3 regions of the Pseudoalteromonas sp. ABE4_541 genome follow, and region 2 is predicted to be linked to each of the others. Evidence: predicted binding sites of a transcription regulator. Region 2 holds the regulator's gene; each other region holds the start of a gene.

Region 1 (8,128 bases), on a different contig from region 2:
ACTTCTGCGGTACGACGCATCATATTAAAAAGGCTGATGCGCATGTGTCGAGCAAAACGCTCGTTAACAATCTCGAGCGTAGGCATACGACCACGAACAATACGATCTTGTGATGAGAAGTCATATTGTAACGCGGAGGATTCCCCGTCATCGCCGTCGTTTATTTCTTCCTCTTCAACGTCATCAACACCATGTAATAGCGCATCAATTTCGTCTTGAGATAATAAATCACTCACTTAAGACCTCACTGCATTACAAAGCCGGTGAATAAAACTCGTTCAATGACTTTACTTCCTTCCACACTTTCCATTGCTTCTTGCACTTTATCGACTGCAGCCAAACGAAGCGTTTCTTTACCTGCACTCGTCGTCAGTTCATCCGCAGTTGTTGTTGAAAATACACTAAGCAAAGTACCTTCAATGAGTGGTATATGCTTCTTTGCAATTTCTTCATTAACATCGCCACGTACGAGCAATTGCACCTTAATTTGTACAATTCTATCTCTGCTTGCACCAGGTACGTTAAAAACAAATGGTCTCGGCATGGCAACATATAATGCACTTCCAGTCTTAGCCGAAGCGGATGTGGTTGCAACAACTTCCGCTGCAGTTGTTTCTTCTGCTAGTGTTTCTACAGGCGCATCCTCAGATGACATTAAAAAAAATACAGCGACTACTACCAAAACAAGCACTGCAGCACCCGCAATAATAATTATTTTTTTCTTTCCGCCGGTTTCTACTATTTCTAAGTCAGTTTCTTCTGCCATGTTAATCCTTAGTCAAGCACTCAGCTTAAGGGTCTATTTCTATATAATAGCAGTAGTTAGGCGTAATAATCTATTGAAGAACCATCGTTTATATTAGGCCGAGCTCCACTTTGTGCAATTTCTTCATCGCTTGCTTCGTTTGTTGTGTCAGTATTGGCAAATGAACCACTTCTGTTATTGTCAGAAGTTTCACTGCCACCTTCATCACCGTGCTGAATATTACTTTCACCAAGCTCAATTCCCTGCTCTGCCAACATCTCTCGTAACTTAGGCATAGACTCTTCTAGTAGATCTTTAGCTTGTTGATTTTGAACAACGAAATTAACCTGAGCTTGCTCTGCATCCGTTCTAATACGGATCTGCATACTGCCTAACTCTCTTGGATCAAGGCGGATTTCGGCCTCTTGGTTATTGAGGTTCAGCATCATTGATACTTTTTCTTGAAGTACTTTAGCTGCATCATTACGCGTAATATTGATTGCCTGCATAAGCTGAGAATCAACACTTATTTTTTGCGTTGTACCGTTAGAATGCTGAGTTTGCTGATTGTGGTGTTGCGCCACTTCGATTTGCTCAACGTATTTAGCCAAATCTACATTATCAATCGACTGAGAAGCGGTCTGCGTTGGCGATGCAATCACTCTAAAAAGTTGCTCTGCTTGGGGGGTTGGCATGGCTTGAGCGATTGAGTTCAGCAGACTATTGAACTCTTTTTTGTTCTCAATCATGACTTGCTTATTCATAACCTCTTGCTGCGTACCTGTAGCCGCGATTTTCATCTCACTTTTAATACTTTCTTTATCAACCTTAGTACTGTTATAACTTGCTGCTTTATCGGTTGTACCCAACACATTCGTAGCTAAAGGGGTATTGAGTGATTTACTTTGTACAGCATCTTGCTCATCAAGTATCGCTAGTTGTGACAATGCTCGTTCAACAAGCGGATTTGATTTGCCACTGTCGGAAAGCTGCTGTAGCCCCTGTTGCAACACTTTACGCTCACTGGGGCTCATAGATTCAAGTTGCTTATTGAGTGTATGACTCAACTTTGCCTCTATCTCTGAAATTTCTTGACTTGTGATGCTAGCAGTCACTTCGCTTTGAGCTTTGTTTAGAATATCGTGTACTTGTTTTGCAATATCAGATTGTTGTGATGTCTTATCTGGCTGAGTTTTATTTTGCGCTGCTGTTAATACGCTATCATTTCTTGTTGTTTGTTGGTCAGAGATACTCAAATCAGCACTGACTTTACCCTGTAAAGCTTTAGGTTCATTTTCAACACTTGTTTTAAGTTTTGCTTGCTCTTCTTCACTGACAACTTGCTTTACTGCAATCTCGCCATTCAACTGCTTAGCAGAGTCGTTTATTTGGCCATCTTTTTTGCCATTCTTATTAGCCGTCTCACCGCCGTCTATGATTTGCTCAGCTTTCCCTTGCGTAGCTATACTCTGCTCAGCTTTAAGAACATCTTCAGTTAGCTCTTCACCCGCTTGTACACTTACGCTTTCAGGTACTTTGGGAATATCAACGCGATCTTTGGGGTGATTTTTGACTACTATCTCGTCATTCAGTTTATCGTACAAAAACTTAAAGCCGTGTTTTTCATCACCGCTAGCTTGCTGCTCGTCTGTCTCATCACTACTAGACTGATGTCTTACAACATCTGTTTTCTGCAAGTTAGCAGCATTTATCTGGGCAAGTAGATCTGACCCTGATGTATCATCTGCTTCACTTTGCTGATTTTGTCGCTCTTCGCCAATATCATCATCAGACTTTTTTGCAGACTCTGCATGTGTGAATTCGCCAGTAAGTGCCTCATCAGAGTTATCTACCATCATTTGATCTGTATCTAGCGCCTCAGTATCTCGGGTAGTTTGCTGCTCACTTGCATCATTGAGTGCTCTAAAAGCCTCTAAAAAGCTTTTTTGCTCGGTGCTGTCGTTTGACGATGCAGTCTGCTCTATTGCCGAAGATTCATTATTTACCTTTGGCGTATTATTCAGAACTAAATTTAGCATATGGGTACCTGCCGAAGCGGCAATTAACAGCCGCAAAAACTTCACTGACGTGATAAAAGCAAAATTCAGACCAATTTATAGTTAAGATATTACTGTGTGTTTAACTATCGAGTGAATGGCTCTAGGAAAGCAATTCATTACTCTAAATAAATTGGTATGTTATGCTCTTCTTCTCATAAATTGATTAGTCGCAAACTCGTCTAACATCTTTTGCTCTGCTTTGTCTAAGCGTTTTTGATGTTCTAGCTCTTTCTTCTCTATCAGCTTGGCAATTGCTTTAGCTTTAACCTGCTGGGCTAGCCATAGCTTCTTACGTTGCTCTACCACTTGCTTCGCCGTATTGACGGTTGTGGCCTGTTGCAAAATCGCATCTTCAATTTTCTTAATGAATGCTTGATATTGTAAAAAGCCACCTGTTGACAAACCTTGCTGAGCTTTAAGGTGTAATTGTTGAGAATACTCAAGACGGAAGTTATTTAGCCCAGAGAGCTTTTGTTGGTTCTCATTTAAGTTATGTTGCGCTTGCATGTAATGCACGCGCAGGGACTCTTCCTTTTCCGATTCTAAGTTATAAAGTAAATCAAGCTTATTGGCGGCCATTATTCTTGTCCTAATAATTGAGCAAGTTCTTGTAAGCACTGATCATAATTAAGCACCTCTTTCATACCTTGCTGTAAGAATGCGTTCACAGTCGGCATCATATTGATGGCCTGATCTAGCATGGGGTCACTGCCCTTTTGGTAAGCCCCTAATGTGATCATGTCTTTATTCTGTTGATACATAGAATAAACTTGCTTGAGCACGCGCGCCTGTTGCATATGACTGTCTGATACCACCTGAGGCATCACACGACTGATCGATTTTTCGATATCAATAGCTGGATAGTGACCACTATCGGCAAGCTCGCGAGAAAGCACAATGTGACCATCAAGAATGGCTCGAGCAGAGTCTGCTATTGGGTCCTGCATATCATCCCCTTCACTCAACACGGTGAAAAATGCCGTGATTGAACCTTGCCCCTCTCCGCCATTACCCGCACGCTCAACAAGCGCAGGTAATTTAGCAAATACCGATGGTGGATAGCCTTTTGTTGCTGGCGGTTCACCAACGGCGAGCGCAATTTCACGCTGTGCCATCGCATAGCGAGTGACGGAGTCGAGTAATAGCAAAACGTTCAGCCCTTGATCACGAAAATACTCAGCAATCGTCACGGCACTTTCACACCCTTTGAGACGCATTAGCGGTGATGCATCCGCAGGTGCGGCTACAACCACAGATCGTTTACGTCCCTCAGCGCCTAAGATCTCATCAATGAACTCTTTAACTTCTCGACCACGTTCACCAACTAGTCCAACGACTATCACATCTGCTTCACTGCCTCGCGTCATCATGCCAAGCAACACTGACTTACCTACACCACTGCCTGCAAACAAGCCCATACGTTGGCCTTGTCCAACCGTGATAATAGAGTTAATTGCGCGCACGCCAACGTCCATAGGTTGGCTGATTGGTCTTCGGGCAAGTGGATTAATACTCGATTGGGCAAATTTAAGTGTATGTTCTGCATTGATAGGACCGAGTCCATCAAGAGGTCGGCCTAAACCATCAACGACGCGTCCAAGTAAACTCATACCAACAGGTAACCCTGTTTCTTTTAATTGTGGAATAACGCGTGCTCCAGGTAAAACACCTGAAATATGGTCATTAGGCATTAAATACAGCGTGTCGTCATTAAAGCCAACGACTTCCGCATCAACTAGACCCCTAATAGTTTCAATTTTACATTGACTTCCCACAGGCGCACTTAGCCCTTTAGCTTCCAAGGTCAACCCGACTACACGAGTTAAGCTACCCGCAACTGGCACGGCATAAGGGGAAATATGTTTTTTATATGTGGATATACGCTCGGCTAATGGGCTTTCTACACTCATTGTGCAACCAAATGTTACGACTCTATACCACTGTTATGCAAAAAGTCGTCCAAGATTTCTTTCATTCTGGTTTTTAGTGTCATATCAATAGAGGATTGTGACGTTTTGACCTCTACTCCACCGCGCTCTTGCGTTGGTTCGGGCAACAGGTGCCAATGCTGCTGTGCGAGTTGCTCCTCGCCATACGCGGCCTTGACCAATTCTAAGTCTTCTGGATGAAGATGAATTTTGACGGCCTGATCAGCGATAGGCAAAGCATCCATCGCTTTTTTTAAGGCCAGTAACACAACATCTGGGCTTTGCTCTATTTCTTTAAAAATCACCGCTTGTGCCAATAAATTGGCAAGCTCCACAAGCTGTTTTTCACAGTGTTCGTCAACCAAGCGTAATGGCTCGTGCAATTCATTTATGATAAGCGTCAAAGTTTGTAACTTTTCTTCAATCAGTGGTTTAGCTTCGTCATGCCCTTGTTGCTTACCAATTTCTACCCCTTCTTTATACCCTGCTTCTTTGCCTTCGGTCATACCCTTATCAAATCCATCAATATAACCTTGTTCATGCCCTTGCTTGATGCCTTCATCATAAGCATCTTGACGAATTTGCTCTAACTCTTCTAGCGTCAATGTGGGGAATTCAGGCTCTTCAACCTCTGGCTCCTGCTTTTTACGCTCTGGTTTTTGATAGACCTCAGCAAGTGGTTTACCAAATGCAGTAGAACGACCAGAAAACTTTCGAGGATCTTCAGCAACATCAGGGATAGGCCAGTTTTTTAACAGTTCGTCCAGTGCTTCACTTTCTACTGGACGACCTTTATAAAATTTCGTGTCGCTCATAGATTACAAGAACTCCTCACCACCACCACCACCTAGCATAACCTCACCTGAATCGGCTAAACGACGTGCTGTAGATAGGATTTCTTTTTGAGCCGCTTCAACTTCACTGATCCGCACCGGCGGCATAGCTTCTAAATCGTCAGCCAACATATCAGCAGCACGTTTCGACATGTTGCTCATGATCTTCTCTTTCAGTGCATCATCGGTACCCTTGATAGCTTTCATCAATACATCTTGCTGCACTTCGCGCAAGATAGCCTGAATACCTCTATCATCGACATCGAGTAAGTTTTCAAATACAAACATGAGATCTTGAATTTGTTGCGACATTTCTTCGTCATGTTCACGAATTGAATCCATTAACTGACCTTCGATATTAGTATCAAGGTAGTTCATGATATCGGCTGCTGCTTTCAAGCCACCCATTTTCGCTGCCTGTGCCCCCGCTTGACCAGCAAATTGTTTCTCCATGATCTCGTTCAATTCTTGAAGTGCCGCTGGTTGTACTTCTTCTAAGTTTGCAATACGCATGGTCAAATCCAGTCTCACCTTTTCTGGGAACTGAGATAATATTTCCGCTGATTGCTCAGGCTCAAGGTAAGACAATACAATGGTTTGGATCTGCGGGTGCTCATTACGAATAATGTTCGCTACCTGCTTGGAATCCATCCACTTGAGTGAATCCAAACCTTTAGCACCTGATCCCATTACAATTTGATCAATCAGGCTGGCAGCTTTGTCTTCACCCAATGCAGCTGTCAGCGCTTTCTTAATGAAATCTTCAGATTGGAAGCCAATCGTACTGAAGCTTTGAATTTGCTCAATAAACAGGTTATGTACCGCACTAATTTTTGCCTGAGATAAGTCATCGAGTGCAGCCATTGCCATGCCCACACGCTGAACTTGTTTAGGCTCTAAATGTTTTAATATTTGCGCAGCATCTTCTTCCGAGAGGCTTAGAAGCAGGATGGCGGCTTTGTCGACGCCATCCAGCTTGTTTACATCATAAGCAGCTGGTAATTGCTTTTGTTCTTCATCAGTCATCTTCAGTTAACCACGCTTTCACTACTTGAGAGGATAATTCAGGTTCGTTTGCAACCAGAGCTCGTACCGCTTTGAGCAGGTCTTCGTCACCATGTAAATCAGGCAATTGTAATGTACCATCAGACGAGAAGCCAACGGATGCCGAATCAAACTCATGATTTAACATATCTAATGTGCTATCTCCCAAGTCCACTCCTGAAGTCAGTGAGTCTTCATCAAACTCTTCTAACGTATCATCAGGGTAGATTAAACGTTTCAGCATTGGTCTAACTACCGCTAAGATAAGTACGATAATAACAAGAGCACCAAGCGCTAAGCGGGTTATTTTCATGAACCACTCTTGCTCCCAAAGTGGCACTTCTGCTGCTTCGCCTAAATCTTCTCTCACAAATGGTACAGTAACCACTTCAAGTGCATCACCACGCTGCATATCAAAGCCAACACCACCTTGTAACAAACGACGAATATTGGCAAGCTCTTCTTGGCTGCGTGGCGTCAAGGTCATATTGCCCTCGGCATCAGGCTTAGGTAGATAATCTACTGCAACCGATACGCTGATACGACGAATGACACCCGTTTGCTGGCGCTTATGACTAATTGTAGTGTCTAATTCGTAGTTACGCGTTGCTTCTTTTTGCATACGGCTTGGGTTAGTACCATTACTACTATTGCCTGCACCTGCAATTTCTGGAATATTCGAATTCACGGGTGGTTGATTAGACAACGCACCTGGAATACCGACAGCTAATCCGCCAACATTATTTTCTTCGAAGGTTGTTTCACTACGCACTGCTGGTAAATCGGGATTAAAGCGTTTTTGCGTTTCTTCGACTGCACTAAAGTCCATTGTTAAATCAACTTGCGCTGTGAAGTTGCCTAAACCAACAACTGGAATAAGAATACTGTCAATTTTTTCTAAATACTCTTGCTCGCGTTTGCGCTCAATTTCATATTCTTTTCGTGAGCGCGCGGCTAATGAGTCTTGCGAACCAGAGTTAAGCAAACGGCCATTTTGATCCGTTACGGTAACACGCGCAGGCTCTAACCCTTGCACTGCTGAGGCAACAATATCAACAATTGAGTCAACTTCTTCCCCACCGAGCGTTCTGCCCCGTTTTAGCGTTATAACGACGGTCGCTGATGGTTTCTTTTCACGACGCGCAAATACGTTTTCTTTAGGAATAGCTAATAGTACTTTTGCACGATTAACATCTTGTAACTCTTCGATGGTGCGTGCGAGTTGTTGCTCACGGCTGTGCTTCAAACGTTCACGCTCTAAGCGCTGACTCACGCCAAAACCCATATCTTGCATTAAAATATCGGTGCCTGAGCTTGGAGACTGGCTAAAACCATCACGCGCCATTTGTAACTTAATGCTCTGATAGTCGTTCTCAGCCACCATGATGGTGTTACCTTCCAGTTCGTATTCAATTTTTTGCGCATCCAAAAAGTCGAGCGTTTGAACAAGCTCTTCCATCGGGTACTTACCTAAAGGTCGCATATCAGGCTGACGTGCCCATATGATAATGAATACCG
Region 2 (8,128 bases):
CTCTCGTGGCGCGGCTGGTTTTTGGGTTGAAAACGGGCAAATTCAATATCCAGTGAGTGAAATTACTATCGCGGGCAATTTACAAAATATGTTCAAAGGTATTCAAGCTTTAGGTGGCGATATTGAACATCGAGGTGCTGTACAAACGGGATCTGTGTTGATTGATTCGATGCAGGTTGCTGGCGCTTAGAGATAAATATGTCTAGAAAAGGGCCTATCAGGCCCTTTTCTAATGACTATTATATTAGGAACCAAGTAGCGGTGCCGAGGAATGCAAAGATCCCCACGATATCCGTTACCGTTGTAAGAACGACACTGCCAGCTAACGCTGGGTCAATATTCATGCGTTTAAGTATGATGGGAATACTGGCACCAGCGATCCCCGCAGCAAGTAAGTTCATAAACATGGCAAAGGCAATAACGGCACCCAGCACAAAATCCCACTGCCACAATGCGACTACGCCAGCAATCAATATTGACCATAAGACGCCGTTTAGTGCACCGATGGCCAGCTCTTTACCTAAAATAAAGTTTTGGTTGGTTTGGTTGATATGACCAAGTGCAATACCACGAATAACCAAAGTCAGGGTTTGACTCCCTGCAACCCCACCCATGCTTGGTACAATGCCGTTGAGTACCGCTAAGAAAGGCAAAATATCGAGGGTACTCTCGAAAAAGCTGGCGACAAAGGCGGCCAGCAATGCCGTGAGCAAGTTGATCCCTAGCCAAATTGAGCGACGTTTAGAGCTTTTAAAAACTGGTGCAAAGGTGTCCTCTTCGTCATCAAGACCCGCCATGCTCATGAGGCTGTGTTCGGCATCTTCACGGATAACATCAACGATATCATCGATGGTAATACGCCCTAATAGGTGAGCGTTGTCATCCACGACAGCGGCTGAGATCCAATTATGACGTTCAAATAACTGTGCGACTTCGGTTTCATCCATGGTGATTGGGATTGACTCTTTGTCCGTATCCATGAGATCGCGCACCAATTGTTCGGGGGAATTGGTCAATAAACTGTTGAGAGAGAGTGCGCCTATAAAACAGTTATCTTTGTCGACAACGTATAAATCATCAGTTCCGTCTGGCAGTTCTCCTCGAAGCCTTAAGTAACGAAGCACAACATCGAGTGACACGTCTGGACGAATGGTAACGGTGTCGGTATTCATCAAGGCGCCAGCTGAGCGTTCTTGATAGGATAGCGCTTGCGTTGCCCGCTCTCTATCCTGCGCGTCCATGGCCCCGACTACGTCTTGATAAACGGTTTCAGGCAAGCTTCTTAAAACTTCACCAAGGTCATCATCGTCCATGTCTTCCGTTGCTGCGGCGATCAGCTCGGGTTCCATTTGCACGATAATGCTTAAACGCACATCTTCAGATAGTTCTTCTAGAACATCACCTTGAATATCAGGATCAACGAGCTGCCAAAGTTGACGACGAACTTTATGAGGGGATGACTCAAGCAGTAGTGCTGTATCACACGGGGCTGTTTCGGCTAAAATACGCCTGACTTGAACAAATTGCCCACTATTTAGCGCCTGCGTGACCTGTTGCAGTTGTTGTAGTGTGTAGTCTTGTTCAAGGGCTTCAGGCATAGGCTTCCTATTTTTTGTATGTTCTAATTATAAAAATGCCTAATTAAGAAGAAGCTGAAGAAACAGCTATGATTTGAACGGGAAAGTTAGGCACGACATCTTGCATAAGAGTTTAACGTAAATTTAAATGCCTTACCAAGTATCTGGGAGGGAATTTATATTTGTTATCGAATCGCTAACTTATTCTTGCTCATGAAACTTTTGCGCAATTAAATCGCCAATCGCAGCGAGTGCACCTTGTGCATCAGGGCCATCGCACACGACTTTAATTTCCTTTCCTTGGCTACTTTCAAGTAGTAACAATGCGAGTACGCTGTTTCCATCCGCTGATTTATCATCTTGATATAGGGTGATTTGCGCATCAAACTTGTCGGCAAGTTGTGCAAGTACCGAAGCTGCACGTGCGTGTAAACCGCATTTATTCTGAATTAAAAAGGTGTCTTGGCAACGCATAATTCTACTTGTCTTGTTCTCTATGGCGGATCTTAATATTCGGGTGGGTGCGCGCAAAGCTCTCACCAATTGTTTGTGCTAAATAAACGGAGCGATGTTGTCCACCGGTACAACCAATTGCAATGGTGAGATAGCTGCGATTATTACGCTCTAAATGTGGTAACCAAGTTTGCACAAAGGTTTGAATTTGCCAAGTAAACTTTTGCACTATGCTATGGCTTGCTAAGTAATCTTTGACGGGTTGATCAAGGCCAGTTAGTGGTTTTAGCTCAGGCTCCCAGTGAGGGTTGGGTAAAAAGCGTGCATCAAATACATAATCCGCTTCCTTTGGAATGCCGTGTTTGAATCCAAAAGACTGAAAGGTAACGATGAGCTGTTTGTCTTTTTTACCTAGAATACGTTCTCTAATGGTTTCCGCTAATTGGTGAACACTGAGGTCAGTTGTATCGATAAGTACATCGGCACGTGAAGTGAGCACATCTAGTAGCTGTTTTTCTTCACGAATGGCTAAATCTAATGGCAAATCGTTCATCGACAGCGGATGTAAGCGACGAGTCTCAGAAAATCGCTTGATCAAGGTGTTATCATCACTGTCTAGGTAGAACAACATCGGATTAGCAAAGCCCGGTAGATACTCTAGAATATCGTTGAAATCTTGCTGCTCTTTTGGAAGGTTGCGCACGTCTATACTAACCGCAATTTTATCGAAGTTGTCAGATACGCTTCTAACTAATGAAGGTAGTAAGTTAACGGGGATATTATCGACGCAATAATAGCCTAGATCTTCAAGTACACGTAGCGCCACTGATTTTCCTGAACCAGAGCGGCCACTGACAATGATTAATTCCATAATGCTTCTCTTAGTTACCTAGTGTGCTGAAGCAATAATCTCATAAAGTTCATCATCATTGCTAGCGTTCCTTAGCTGTTTACAAAACTCTTTATCGTTGAGCTTGTCTGCAATTTCAGCCAACGTTTTAAGATGTTGTTGGTTATCGCCTTCAGGCACAATGAGCGCGAGAAAAATATCTACGGGCCTATTATCAATCGCATCGAATGGAATACCTTGCTGGTTGACTAACAGCATTGCTGTTACTTGTTCAATACCTGCCATTCTGCCATGAGGGATTGCGATCCCTTTGCCGATCCCTGTACTGCCCAACTTTTCTCTGGTCATTAATGCGTTCAAAATATCGTGCTGATTTAGTTGAGGCAACTGCTCATGCGCCAGTTCACTGATATATTCAAGTACACGTTTTTTGCTATTAAAAAGGACCGCAGCTTTACTGCAGTCCTTGTTTATAATCGAGCTTAGTTTCATGATTAGTGTCGAGTAAGCTTCTCTTTGTGTTTGATCACTTGACGATCTAGCTTATCAATAAGCCCGTCGATCGCCGCGTACATATCCTGATGTTCTGTTGAAGCAAATAATTCTCCACCATTTACGTGCAAGGTGGCTTCGGCCTTTTGGACCAGCTTTTCAACATCTAAGATCACATGTACATTATTGATGTGATCAAAATGCCTTTCTAGCTTCGCAAACTTGTTGTTGACATAGTCTCTTAATGAATCAGTGATTTCTACATGACGACCAGTTAAATTTAGTTGCATAAGCATTTTCCTTCTTTAGTAATACGTCTAAATCAAGCTTTTACGCTGGTTAGACGGTGGAATGGCTAACGACTCCCGATATTTTGCTATGGTGCGTCGGGCCACCTTAATTCCTTGCTCTGCTAATATGTCTGCTATTTTGCTATCGCTCAGCGGCTTGGCTGTATTTTCAGCAGCTATTAACTTTTTGATAAGCGCTCGAATCGCTGTTGATGAGCACTCACCTCCGTTTTCGGTACTTACATGGCTAGAGAAGAAATACTTCAGCTCAAAAATGCCCCTAGGTGTGTGCATGTATTTTTGTGTTGTTACGCGAGAGATAGTTGATTCGTGCATTTCGACCATCTCTGCAACATCGTTTAACACCATAGGTCGCATTGCTTCAGGGCCATGCTCAAAGAATGCCTGTTGTTGTTGCACAATGCAATTGGTAACTTTCATTAAAGTTTCATTTCTGCTCTCTAAGCTTTTAATAAACCATTTAGCTTCTTGTAAATGCGAGCGGATAAACTGACTATCTGAGCTTGATTTTACAGAGCGAGACATGGAGGCATAGTGGTCATTAACGCGAATTTTTGGCATGCATTCTGGGTTGAGCTCCACCACCCAGCGACCTTTCATTTTTTTCACGGATACGTCAGGAATGACGTACTCAGACTCTTCTCGAATGATACTGGCTGCTGGTTTTGGGTTTAAGCTGTGAATGAGTGTCATGACTTCTTTTAACTCGGCTTCTTTAAGCTTTGTTTTTTTCATCAACGTTCGATAATCACGGCTAGCGAGCAAATCTATGTGCTCGTTTAGAATCATTTTTGTTTCATTCAGCCAAGGAGTTGTCTTTTGGTCAAATTGGTTGAGCTGAATACACAAACATTCTTGCAGGTTGCGCGCACCAATCCCGACAGGGTCAAATAATTGAATGCGTTTAAGTACGGCTTCAACTTCATCAAGTTCTATGGGCTCACCAGAATGACCATCATTAATGCTGTCGAGTATTTCTTCGGTGCTTAAGGTTAATGTCCCGTTATCATCAATGGCCTCAACGATAGCCACTGCGATACCATGGTCAATAGGGCTAAATGGCGTTAATTCTAACTGCCACATAAGGTATTCATGCAAGGTTTCGGTGGTTTCACCTTGATAAATTGTTTCATCTTCAGGCATTGGGCCACTGCTAGCGGCTGGTGCCGCACTCATGTATTCGTCCCAAGTGACATCCATAGCCAATTCATCACTAACGGTATCTTTACTTAATGCCGCATCAGAGTCCATTTCATAATCGCTTACCGACTCACTGTCTAGGCCATCGTTATGCCCATCATCTTGGCTGTTATCTTTACCGTTTTTTTCTTGTAACGAGGTATCGAGATCCGCGTCAGATTCTTCTACTTCCAAAAGAGGATTACTGTCCAGTGCTTCTTGGATTTCCTGCTGAAGATCTAGCGTACTTAACTGCAACAGACGTATTGCCTGCTGTAGTTGTGGTGTCATGGTAAGTTGCTGCCCCATGCGCAGCTGTAACGATTGCCTCATGTACCTTTAACAATCCTTCTAATCTCTATTATTATTGTGACCTAGAATGTTTTAACTATAGCCTGAATTGCTCACCAAGGTAGACATCTCGCACGGTTTGATCCGCCAAAACATGCTCTGGCGTGCCCGAGGCGATAAGCTCACCATGTGATACAATATAAGCTTTTTCACATACATCAAGGGTTTCCCGAACATTGTGGTCGGTGATTAGTACACCAATGCCACGATTTTTTAAATGTTCGATAATTTTCTTTATATCTAACACTGAAATTGGATCAACACCAGCAAAAGGCTCATCTAATAGGATAAATTTAGGATTTGCGGCTAAAGCGCGAGCAATTTCTACTCTGCGACGCTCACCACCAGACAGAGCCATACCTAAACTATCTCTAATGTGTTGAATATTAAACTCATCTAACAACTCGTTCACTATTTGCTCGCGTGCTTCTTTATTAAGCGAGTTACGAGTTTCTAAAATAGCCATGAGATTTTGATAAACGGTTAGCTTTCTAAAAATGGATGACTCTTGAGGAAGATAGCCAATTCCAAGTCGAGCACGGTTGTGCATCGGCAGTAAGGTGATGTCGTGGTCATTGATGCATACAGAGCCATGATCGCTGGGTACTAATCCAACGATCATATAAAAGCTCGTTGTTTTTCCTGCACCATTTGGACCGAGCAGCCCAACAATGCTACCAGCTTCAACACTTAGGCTTACATTTTTAACGACCTGTCGCCCTTTATAGCTTTTTGCTAAAGCAGTTGCTGTTAACACGCTCATGCTTAATTACCTTTGCCTGTTTGCTTTGGGGCTTTTTCTGGAACCAAAATCGTGTGGACTCGCGCGTTGTCTTGCTCACCACGTTCTGCACTGATCAGCTGTTTTTCCATATCATATGTTATTGACTGTGCGCGAATAATTTGACCAGCTTGGTTGATTTTGGCATCTCCTTTGATCACTAAAGTGCGGTTGGCTACGTCATAGCGAATTTCTTGCGCACTTGCGGTCAGTTCTGTTCCGTCCGGCTGTTTTTCCGAAAATCGAGCAGGAGAACCCGTTGCCACCAGTAACTGTTTATTGTCACCAAGCTCTTCTCTTCGATGTACTTCTAGCTTATCGGCATTGATTTTTCGACTGCCGTGAATGATCTCGACATTTTGCTCGAAAATGCCAATATTGGTTTTCAATTGAGCTTGTTGTTTGCCTGCTTTAATTGATACCTCATTGACAGGGTTTGTTGATTGAGCTAGTGCGAGCTGGCCGAATAGTAGGCTGACCACCGCGAGAGAATACATGAGTTTATTGGTCATAATAAATAGTTCGAGTATGGTTAATTAGTTCGATAATATCTGTGTTTAAATCGGCGTAAAGGCCTTTGCCGTTAATTTTCAGGCTAGGTCCTGTGATCTCTACGGGTCGCTCCGATTGCATCAAACGTTCTTTTATTTCAACACGGATATTGTCTGCTTTTATCAAGTTAATCATTGCACCTGTCGTTAGGTTTTTTGCCTCAACATTGCCTTCCAACATAAGCGTATTATTTTCGTATAGCGTTGCTTCCGTTGCTGATATCAGCCAATTCTGTGGGCCGTTATAGAGCGTAAAAACGGGTTTAGTAAAATGACTAAAGCCCAGCTCTTGATACAATTCCATTTTGTCTGCAGTCACCGTGTAACTTTTGACGCCTGTTTCATTGTATGATGTTTGCTGTAATTGCATTGCGATGTAGTCGGGCTTAGCGATAACATCATTTTGCTTATTGTCTTGGCTATCATTTTGCGTCAAGTAAGGATACCAAAGCCATGTCATTGCGATGACAAAAATCGCGAATATGAGCACCCGAGTGTTACTCATAATACATATCTCAACATGAAAAGCTGCCAAATGCTGCACATATTATCACCATAGTCGTGGCGTTCTGAACTATTGATGAATGATTTCACTGTGTTTATAACGCGTGACATCATGCTAGAGCACTCCTGCACGTAACAAATCCTGTGTGTTTAGGGCCCCAATGGGACGCTTTTCATCATCTATGACTACCAAACCATTAATTCGTTTCGTTTCCATAATATTAAGTGCCTCTGCAGCTAACATGTGCTCTGTTGCTGTGGTGCAGTTAACTGTCATGGCTTTATGAATAAGTGTGGCATGTAAATCGATGCGTTGTTCGATAATACGGCGTAAATCACCATCGGTAAAAATACCGAGTAGCTGTCCTTGTTCATTGATGATGGTGGTCATACCAAGCCCCTTGGAAGACATTTCAAATAGGGCGTCCTTGATGCTACTTAAATGGGAAACTTTTGGGACTTGTTCATCTGTGTGCATGATATCACCCAGTGTGAGTAGTAAACGTTTGCCTAATGAGCCACCTGGATGAGAAAGGGCAAAGTCATCTGCCGTAAACCCTCTGGCTTCTAAAAGCGCGACGGCCAATGCGTCGCCCATTACCAGTGTTGCAGTCGTGCTGGCTGTTGGAGCAAGTCCAAGAGGACATGCTTCTTGGGATACGGCAATGCATAAATGAATATCAGATAATTTTGCCATCGAAGATTCAGTGTTTCCTGTCATAGAAATGGTTTTGGCACCAATGCGTTTGATGACAGGAATGATATTGAGTACTTCGCTTGTTTCACCCGAGTTTGAGATGAGCAGCACAACGTCTTGTTTGGTGATCATACCTAGGTCGCCATGACTTGCTTCACCCGGGTGAACAAAAAAGGCTGGGGTGCCGGTGCTAGCAAAGGTCGCTGCAATTTTATTGCCGATGTGGCCCGATTTACCCATACCTATAACTATGGTTCTGCCTTCACAATCAAAGATGGCCTGACATGCGGCAGCAAAATGTTGATCTATATATTGGCCAATTTCTTGGATCGCTTGACGCTCTATATCAATAACGCGTGTGGCTGTATCTTTAAACTGCTTA
Region 3 (8,128 bases), on a different contig from region 2:
AATATCCACAATGAGCCCGGCATTTTCAGCTAGAGGCACAAATATTGCCGGCGAAATGTATCGTCCATTACCTGAAGGCCATCGTAGTAGCGCTTCACAACCAATGATTTTGAGAGTTTGTAAGCAAAGTTGAGGCTGATACCAAACCTCCAGCTTGCGGTGTTCAAAATCTTGCCTTAACTGCCGTATCAACCCCAACTTCCAGGCCATCTTCTCTTCCAGATCAGAGGTATACCACCCCAGCACTCGGTTTGCCTGTTTTGCTTGGTTAAGCGCAATATAAGCAAGCTTTAATGTATCTAGGCCATTACACGCAAAATCTGATTGTTCGCACACACCAATTCTAAAATGGACAGACAACACATGCTCATTAACCTGATAGGGGATTAATAAGCTATCGACAAACATACGTTCATCGAAGCTTGCTTTTGGTAGTATCAACCCAAACACATCCGCACCAATACGCGCCAATAGCTCTGTTTGTGTAAACTCTTGCTGCAAGCGATGCATCACTGCCAACAATAATTGATTACCGACCTCTTGCCCTAACCCATTGTTAATATCTGAAAATTGGGCTATATCAACAAGAATAAACAACAACTCATCTGTTTGCTCTTTCTTATAGTAACGAGCGAGTTGTTCAACAAAACTTGCTCGATTGGGTAACTTGGTTAGTGAGTCTTTATAGGCAACATCTCTCAATTCATTGAACAATTTGATATTGTCTAAACCGATACTGACGTTCGCTAAAAAAATCTCCATAAACTGCAGTTGCGATTCTGTCGGCTGAATATCTAACTCAATGTAAATTGCTGCACTGCGGTTTTTTCCTTGCAAAAGCACTGTAATATCATGCTCAGTTCGCTGATGCTCACCACTATTAAAACAATTTTGCACTTGCATAATGACACGGCCATTATCTAGCTGCTCTAACCCTTCTCCAAAAAACTCTTGGAAATGGGTAGTGCCACCCAGCACCATAATTCGCTTATCCTGACCTTGCTGGCCACTGACAATACCATTGGGCTCGTTACCAAGGATTGTGGCTAACTGTGATACAACCGCTAGACTAAACGAGCGAATATCATTGTGCCCCAAGATACCTTTGCTTGCGTCTAAAATAGAAGTGAGAGCCGTGCTTTGTGCTTCCAGTTCACAGATTTGACGATAGGAGCGCACCGCAGTCATCATGGACGTGACTAACTTGCTACGCGTCAACTCCGTCTTCATTTTATAATCATTGATATCGTAATCTCGGATTACTTGCTCTTCAGGTGCATGACCCGGCTGGCCTGTGCGTAAAATAATACGTACATTTTGATTATCCAATTCATCACGAACGCGTCTAGCGACAATCAGCCCAGCATCATCGCTCTCCATAACAACATCCAGCAACATGACACATATCTCTGGTGTATGGATCAACTTATCAATGGCTTCTGCACCGGAATAGGCATGGTGAAAACGTAGAGAACGTCCCCAAAATTCAACGCCCGATAAAGCAAGCGTTGTGACGGAATGAATTTCAGGATCATCATCAACAACCAGCACATCCCAAAAGGTGCTTTTAATTTCAGGCTCTTGCGTATCATCATCATGATCTAAAAATAAAAAATCATCTTGCTCAGATGCCATCAGTTATCCTTCAACTCACTACTTGCTCGAAGTATCAAATTTGTATTTACTTAGCCGTTTACCATAATACGAATTGTGGTACATTTTTACTACTATGTATAAATTTTTGCTAACACGCTAGAAATATTATAGACGATGTTCAAACACTTGCGTGCCAGATGTTACTGATCAGGTTTGGAGTTCGATATCAGAATTTTCATCAACTTAATGAGAGTCATATTTTTTGTCTTCTTGCTACTCGTATTGGCAGGGTTGTTGCTGCCCCATCAATTTCAAACCAGCCAAAGTGCAATTTATCACGACACTACGCCTAAGCAATTTGAGCAACTCAATGACCTGCAATATTGGTCTGAGTTAATGGCATGGCAACACATCAGCGGTATGCAGAGTATTCATATCTCCATCCCAAGTAATCAACCCGGTGCACATGCCAAGCTGAACCATCAACTAGGTAATATCGAATTAACCATCATTAGCCAAACATTACAGACATCTCAATTTTCTGTACTGATTAATAATGAGCATAGTGCGACTGGAGTGCTACGCATTAGCCATGATAATAATCAAACTACGGTGAGTTGGCAGCTCTCCGGTGTGATCCACTCGAGCTTGTTTGGCGGCTTTGCCGCGCTTTATGCGCAGCACTACTTAACTCAAATGTTGATCTCTGCGCTCAATAACCTAAGTACTGAGCTAAAAATACGAGCACAAATATGACTGTAAAAAATGCGCAAGCTAAAGCGAGCTTAGCCTCGCTAATTGAAGAAAAGCTCGGCTTTACAATGGTTAAAAGACGAGATTTTGGGTCTCGATCTGGCTCCGATGAAAGCTATGGAGCACAAGGAACAATGCCAATTAGCTATAGTGTAAGAAGCGAAGATAGTATTTTAAAAAGAGCACTAAAACGCGCACAACTTAGTAAAATACAACGCCAACAGAACATTGAGCAAATTACAGCACTAGCATTAAGTGCCTGCCCTGATGTAACAAGCCAAGGTCGCCCCGACCCCGACTGGTTAGAGCATTTTATCGACTTAGCCGAAGACATTGCTAACCAAAATATGCAAAAACTTTGGGCAAAAATACTCGTGGGTGAAACCGTAGCTCCTGGTACCTTCTCCATTAAAAGTTTGCAAACACTCAAGCAAATGACCCAACGCGAAGCTTCAGCACTGCAGCGCTGTGCTGCGCTTTGTGGTTATCTTGAAAAAGAAGACAGCTATTTAATTTTACTCGGATATTATAAAAAGCCATCGTTTTTTGATTTGCTGAGAAAAGGTAATAAAGAGTCCATCAATTTAGGCGCTGCAGGGCTTAGCTTTCCAAATATACTGACATTAATGGATATTAACCTGATTTATAGAAAAGAAATTGAATCAGCAAGCTTAAAACAAGGACAAACTCTACAGCTTACTTATCAAAACAAAAAGCTCACACTGACTCCTAAAAGTAATGAGCTAGTGCTCAGTTATTACAAACTCACACAAACAGGTGATGAGCTAAAAAAATTGGTCAGCTCCCCCATCAACAAGAAATATAAACAGGCGCTGGAGCAAGCTCTAGAAGCTGAGTTTGAGTGCCAGTGGGGAACATAAAGTAAAAAAGCGGCGCTTGGCCGCTTTTTGGAAACACGCAATCGATGTCTTAATTAGAAATGGATCTCGATTCCAGCAAACGGACCCGAAACATCAATATCCGTTGTGATATCGTCAATATCATCAAGCTCAATCACCATTGAGCGATAACCGGCTTTTAACGATAGGTCCATTGCTAAATTACCCAATACTTCCCACGCCACGCCCACTTGGTAATCTTGAATTTTACTATCATCAACCGCAAGCATGCTACCTTCAGCAAAAACACTAAAACCGGTCATCGGCAAACCAAACTGAGCACGCAAGTAACCTAGGGGGACCAGCCCAGAGAAGTCTTTAACTTCGGTAGTTGCCGTACCATCAACCGTACCCGTCAATTTAATAGAGCCATCAAATTGTTTAAGATTAAGACCAAAGTCAAAAGACACCAAGTCATTATCAAACAACTCATAGTACAAGGTATAATCAATGTGGTTTAAGTCAGTTAGGGTGTTAGCAGCAGTACCAACCGTGAAGTTTTTACCATCAAATTCAAACGTTTCTGATAGCGTTGTTGAACCATCTAACTCAAGTTCAGTATAACGTAACTTAATATTTGGAATGAAAGGCACCGGATGCTCTAGCGCGGCGTAGTAACTAGAGAATGTTTCATCTTTAAAATTAAAAGACTCCGAATTACCTTTTTCGGCGAAGCTACCAGAGTTATCAGCCTGCCACCCTTCTGCTCCCAAATATAACCCGAGCAACGTATCTGCGTGAGCAGCAGGTGCTAAACAAGCCATAGACAACGCGGCTGCAATACAATACTTTTTCATTTTTTATCCTTGCGCTAAAAGTTCACTGAGTTCAATAAGAGCGGCATTAGCTCTTGAAATATAGTTTGCCATTACCAACGAATGATTGGCAACCAAGCCAAACCCACTACCATTTAAAATCATTGGGCTCCATACAGTTTCCTGCGTTGCTTCCAACTCTCGAATTATCTGTTGCAAACTAACAGTCGCATTCTTTTTCGCTAATACATCAGCAAAGTCATATTCGACCGCTTTTAAGAAATGCAATAACGCCCAACTAGCACCTCTAGATTCATAAAACACATCATCTATTTTCCACCAAGAGGTTTTTACCTCGCTGTGACTAGGTGCATAAGTTGCTTGGTTAGCGGCGCTATCTCCAGCAAGATCTGTATTCACCCTATCCTGCCCAACACTTGCACTTAAGCGCTGACTCAAGCTACCAAGACGCTTTTCAGCTTCTTTTAGCCAGCCTCGCAAGTTATCCGCGCGAGCATAAAACTGACTGTCTCGTTCCGCCGGACTGGCAATTAACGAGCGGTATGTTTTTAAGTGCTCAATACCCGTTTGATATTCACCTTCAGCACTTGGCCATGCCCATGCTGTCGAACTAATATTAAATTGTGGTTGCGCTTTTTTTAAAGATGTATGTTCTGTTGACTGAGACTGCGAACGGCTAAAATCTTTGCGCATTGATAAAGCAAGATCTCTGACCATTTCAAGTGCCCCATATTCCCACGCAGGCATGTTATCCATCATCACACTCGGCGGTAAAACATCGTTAGACAAATAGCCACCAGGTTTATTGAGCAGTGTTTCACTTACATGTATGAGTGTATTGGTGGTCACATATCCAGTTACTAGCTTTTCATTACTGCTTTGCGCTTGCTGCTTGGCTTGCTCCACAACGTTAAACTGCTCAGGTTCAATACTCCAATATACTGCAAGCAAATAACCTATCAACAGCAAAGAACCTATCGCGCCAAAAATTTTTCCAAAATGTTGCTGCATAAATGTTCCTACCCTTAATGGTGACTATGTTGTGAATGTTGGTGATGTTTCTTTTCCATTTTATCTTGTAATGACACGACCTTAATTGGTACTTGCAATACCTCTTTATCTGCAAAATACAAAGTGAGTACTCGCTCTTGCCCTTTTTTGAGCGGTTCGCTCGGCTCAAATGCCATAAGGTGGTAACCTCCAGGTTTGAATACAAGTTGCTTATGCGGCCCGACTTCAACAGCTGCTACTTGCTGCATTCGCATCATGCCATTCCTATGTACATGTTCATGAATTTCAACACGCCCAAGCCCTGAAATTGTTGCCTTGATAAGCTGCTTTTGCTCACTCGAATGGTTTATCAACTCAAAATAAGCCGCTGTCGATAATGCTGCTGGCAAAAACTCTCTAATACGCGCATGTTCAACCAGAAGCACCGATTGTTCAGCCCCATGAGATGTGGAATGAGAAAGTACTGGCATCGCAGCTAAAGAAATGACGGAACAAACACCAATAACCAAATGTTTAATGAACATATACTTTCCTTGAGAATAGCAATAACTGCCTAAATCATATCATGATTTAGGCAGTTCCGCGTTATCAATCCCATTACTTTCAGTTAATGCGATGACTCAGGTTCAACAACTAACCAACCAACAGCCACTAACAATAACAACGGAAATGCTATCAAAATTGAATTAAACAGCAGCGCCAATACTAGCCCAATGAGCACCACTAAAAACACACCAATCAAGCCCATCCCTAACAACGCAACCACAGCAACAAATGCGATGATACCAATCAATACTGTGAACAATTCCATACCTACCCAACTTAAGTCTAGGATAAACTCTGGAACGCTTAACCACATGAGAGGTGAGTTTAGCCATGACAATGCTGAGCAAACCATTAACGCTATCAAGACTAAAAATACGGTTTTCATGGTGTGCTCCTTATTAAACTTTACTCGGTAAAACTGCGTAACCAACACCGTATGCAAGTAAAGTAAACATAGGGAATTTTAGGAACAACAACACAGTTAATAGTCGTGTGAGCCAAATTGGCATGTTGAAACGCTCAGCCAGGCCAGCACACACTCCGGCAATTTTTTTGTTTCTCATATCTTTAAAACAGGTTTTTCTATCGCGATAGCAGCTCATGATAAACTCCTTAAGCACTCACCGAGTTACTTTGACCTTGCATTTTTTGTTTAAGTTGCGCCAGTTCAGCGTCTATTTTTTCACCCCGCTCAAATTGCGCAAATTGTTGCTCTGTATTGCTCTGACCGAACTCATAGCTTTCCACCTGTGCTTCGATTCGCTCCACTTTGCTTTCTAGTTGCTCGAAACGCTGCAGCACATTAGTTACTTCATCACTGGACATTGTCGTTCTGACTTTAAGTCTAGAACATGCACTTCGCTGTGCTCGCTCAAATTGTTGTTGCTTACTTTTCAGTGTTGCTATTTTATTCGCTAGCTTATCCGCATCATCTTTAAGCTTTGTTAACGTTCTTTGTAACTCTTCACTTTGCGCCGTCAATAATTCTTGCGCCTCTACAAGCTTTTGCTTTTCAATTAGAGCGGCTTTAGCAAGATCTTCACGTTTTTTTACCAAAGCATGTTCAGCCTTTTGTTGCCATGCTTCAATGCTTTTAGCATCACTCTGCTGACGACGTTCCAATGCTTTTTGCTCACAAATGATCACCGCGGCTGTGCTGCGACATTCACTCAGAGCCTCATTAAGTTCAACTAATAGTTGTGAGGCAAGCTTTTGGGGATCCTCTGCTTTTTCTAAAAATGCATTTACTTCTGATTTAATTAAGTCTTCAATTCGATTCATTAAAGCCATGTTGTGCTCCTTTGCATTTGGCGTTTAGTTAACCTGATAATCCAACCTTTATGCCAAAATTAAAAAAGCCATGTTAAACATAAGATTAAGGAATATTTAGCAAATACAACACGAATTAATCACAGTGAACACTTAGCTAATAACGCTAAAAATTCGCACTTCTGACCAACAAAAAAGCCGCATTAAATGCGGCCTTTTTAATATATCTAACTGGGAATATTATTCTTCAGGTACAAAGCTCAACGCTTTTTCCATCACTTTAAGATCGGCCTCTTTTTTATGACCGTTTTCAGATAGGTGACGTCTAAATCCTCGAGCGCCAGGCTGCCCTTGGAAAATCCCCAACATATGACGAGCAATATGCCAAAAATTTGCCCCTGCGGACATTTGCGCCTCAAAATAGTCATACATGCTACGCACTACTTGATGACGAGTTTGAGTGAATGCTGCATCCCCATAAATTAGTTCATCCACTTGAGAGAGCATAAATGGGTTGCTGTACGCTTCACGCCCCACCATAACACCATCAACATGCTGCAAGTGGTGCAAACTATCTTCCATCGTTTTTACACCGCCGTTAATGCTGATGTGTAAACTAGGGTAATCTTTCTTAAGTTGATAAACTCGCGGGTAATCAAGCGGTGGGATTTCTCTGTTTTCTTTCGGGCTTAAGCCTTGCAACCACGCTTTACGTGCATGAATAATAAAATCATCACAACCTATTTGCGCAGATGCCTCAATCAGCGCTGTTAAAAATTCGTATGAATCTTGCTCATCAATGCCAATACGTGTTTTGACTGTAACGGGAATGTCCACTTGCGCTTTCATCGCAGCGATACAATCAGCTACCAGCTGTGGCTCAGCCATTAAACATGCTCCAAAACGGCCATTTTGAACCCGGTCTGATGGACAACCAACATTAAGATTGATCTCGCTATATCCATGTTCAGCCGCGCGTTTAGCACATTCAGCTAAGGCGGTTGGATCGGAGCCTCCAAGCTGCAAAGCAACGGGCATTTCATGATCACCAAAACTCAGATAGTCACCTTTGCCAAACAAAATAGCCCCTGTGGTGATCATTTCAGTATACAGAACCGCATGTTTGGAAAGCTTACGATGAAAGGTACGACAGTGTTTATCCGTCCAATCTAGCATCGGTGCCACGGAAAAGCGTCTGAAATATGTATGTGCTGAAGTCATAAAACACTGCCTTAAAGAAACTAAAATAGAGTACAAATTGTTCTTGGCCGCGCAGTA

Evidence for each region. The regulator sigma-54, encoded in region 2, starts transcription at its own class of promoters, with help from an activator protein. The targets are predictions, from matches to a motif close to GTTGGCACGNNNNTNGNNT.
Region 1: ACW689_RS01155 (flagellar hook-length control protein FliK) is a predicted target of sigma-54. The motif match lies at 2,841-2,859, and genes of this name have one in related genera.
Region 3: ACW689_RS19170 (PspA/IM30 family protein) is a predicted target of sigma-54. The motif match lies at 6,911-6,929, and genes of this name have one in related genera.

What each region holds. Positions count from the first base shown of each region.
Region 1 covers NZ_JBSVEM010000001.1:233,528-241,655, reverse strand. The annotation lists gene fliM (flagellar motor switch protein FliM) at 1-236, opposite strand, end outside; gene fliL (flagellar basal body-associated protein FliL) at 245-766, opposite strand; gene ACW689_RS01155 (flagellar hook-length control protein FliK) at 823-2,784, opposite strand; gene fliJ (flagellar export protein FliJ) at 2,944-3,384, opposite strand; gene fliI (flagellar protein export ATPase FliI) at 3,384-4,715, opposite strand; gene fliH (flagellar assembly protein FliH) at 4,730-5,548, opposite strand; gene fliG (flagellar motor switch protein FliG) at 5,552-6,592, opposite strand; gene fliF (flagellar basal-body MS-ring/collar protein FliF) at 6,585-8,128, opposite strand, start outside.
Region 2 covers NZ_JBSVEM010000015.1:23,745-31,872, forward strand. The annotation lists gene pmbA (metalloprotease PmbA) at 1-190, shown strand, start outside; gene mgtE (magnesium transporter) at 240-1,598, opposite strand; gene ACW689_RS14620 (HPr family phosphocarrier protein) at 1,779-2,051, opposite strand; gene rapZ (RNase adapter RapZ) at 2,056-2,901, opposite strand; gene ptsN (PTS IIA-like nitrogen regulatory protein PtsN) at 2,920-3,372, opposite strand; gene hpf (ribosome hibernation promoting factor) at 3,375-3,662, opposite strand; gene ACW689_RS14640 (RNA polymerase factor sigma-54) at 3,690-5,195, opposite strand; gene lptB (LPS export ABC transporter ATP-binding protein) at 5,251-5,976, opposite strand; gene lptA (lipopolysaccharide transport periplasmic protein LptA) at 5,979-6,506, opposite strand; gene lptC (LPS export ABC transporter periplasmic protein LptC) at 6,496-7,050, opposite strand; gene ACW689_RS14660 (KpsF/GutQ family sugar-phosphate isomerase) at 7,165-8,128, opposite strand, start outside.
Region 3 covers NZ_JBSVEM010000025.1:57,483-65,610, forward strand. The annotation lists gene ACW689_RS19130 (bifunctional diguanylate cyclase/phosphodiesterase) at 1-1,635, opposite strand, end outside; gene ACW689_RS19135 (SRPBCC family protein) at 1,843-2,352, shown strand; gene ACW689_RS19140 (TIGR03899 family protein) at 2,349-3,230, shown strand; gene ACW689_RS19145 (TIGR04219 family outer membrane beta-barrel protein) at 3,284-4,045, opposite strand; gene ACW689_RS19150 (DUF2333 family protein) at 4,049-5,035, opposite strand; gene ACW689_RS19155 (copper chaperone PCu(A)C) at 5,050-5,559, opposite strand; gene ACW689_RS19160 (hypothetical protein) at 5,643-5,966, opposite strand; gene ACW689_RS19165 (PspC domain-containing protein) at 5,980-6,183, opposite strand; gene ACW689_RS19170 (PspA/IM30 family protein) at 6,194-6,871, opposite strand; gene dusA (tRNA dihydrouridine(20/20a) synthase DusA) at 7,091-8,071, opposite strand.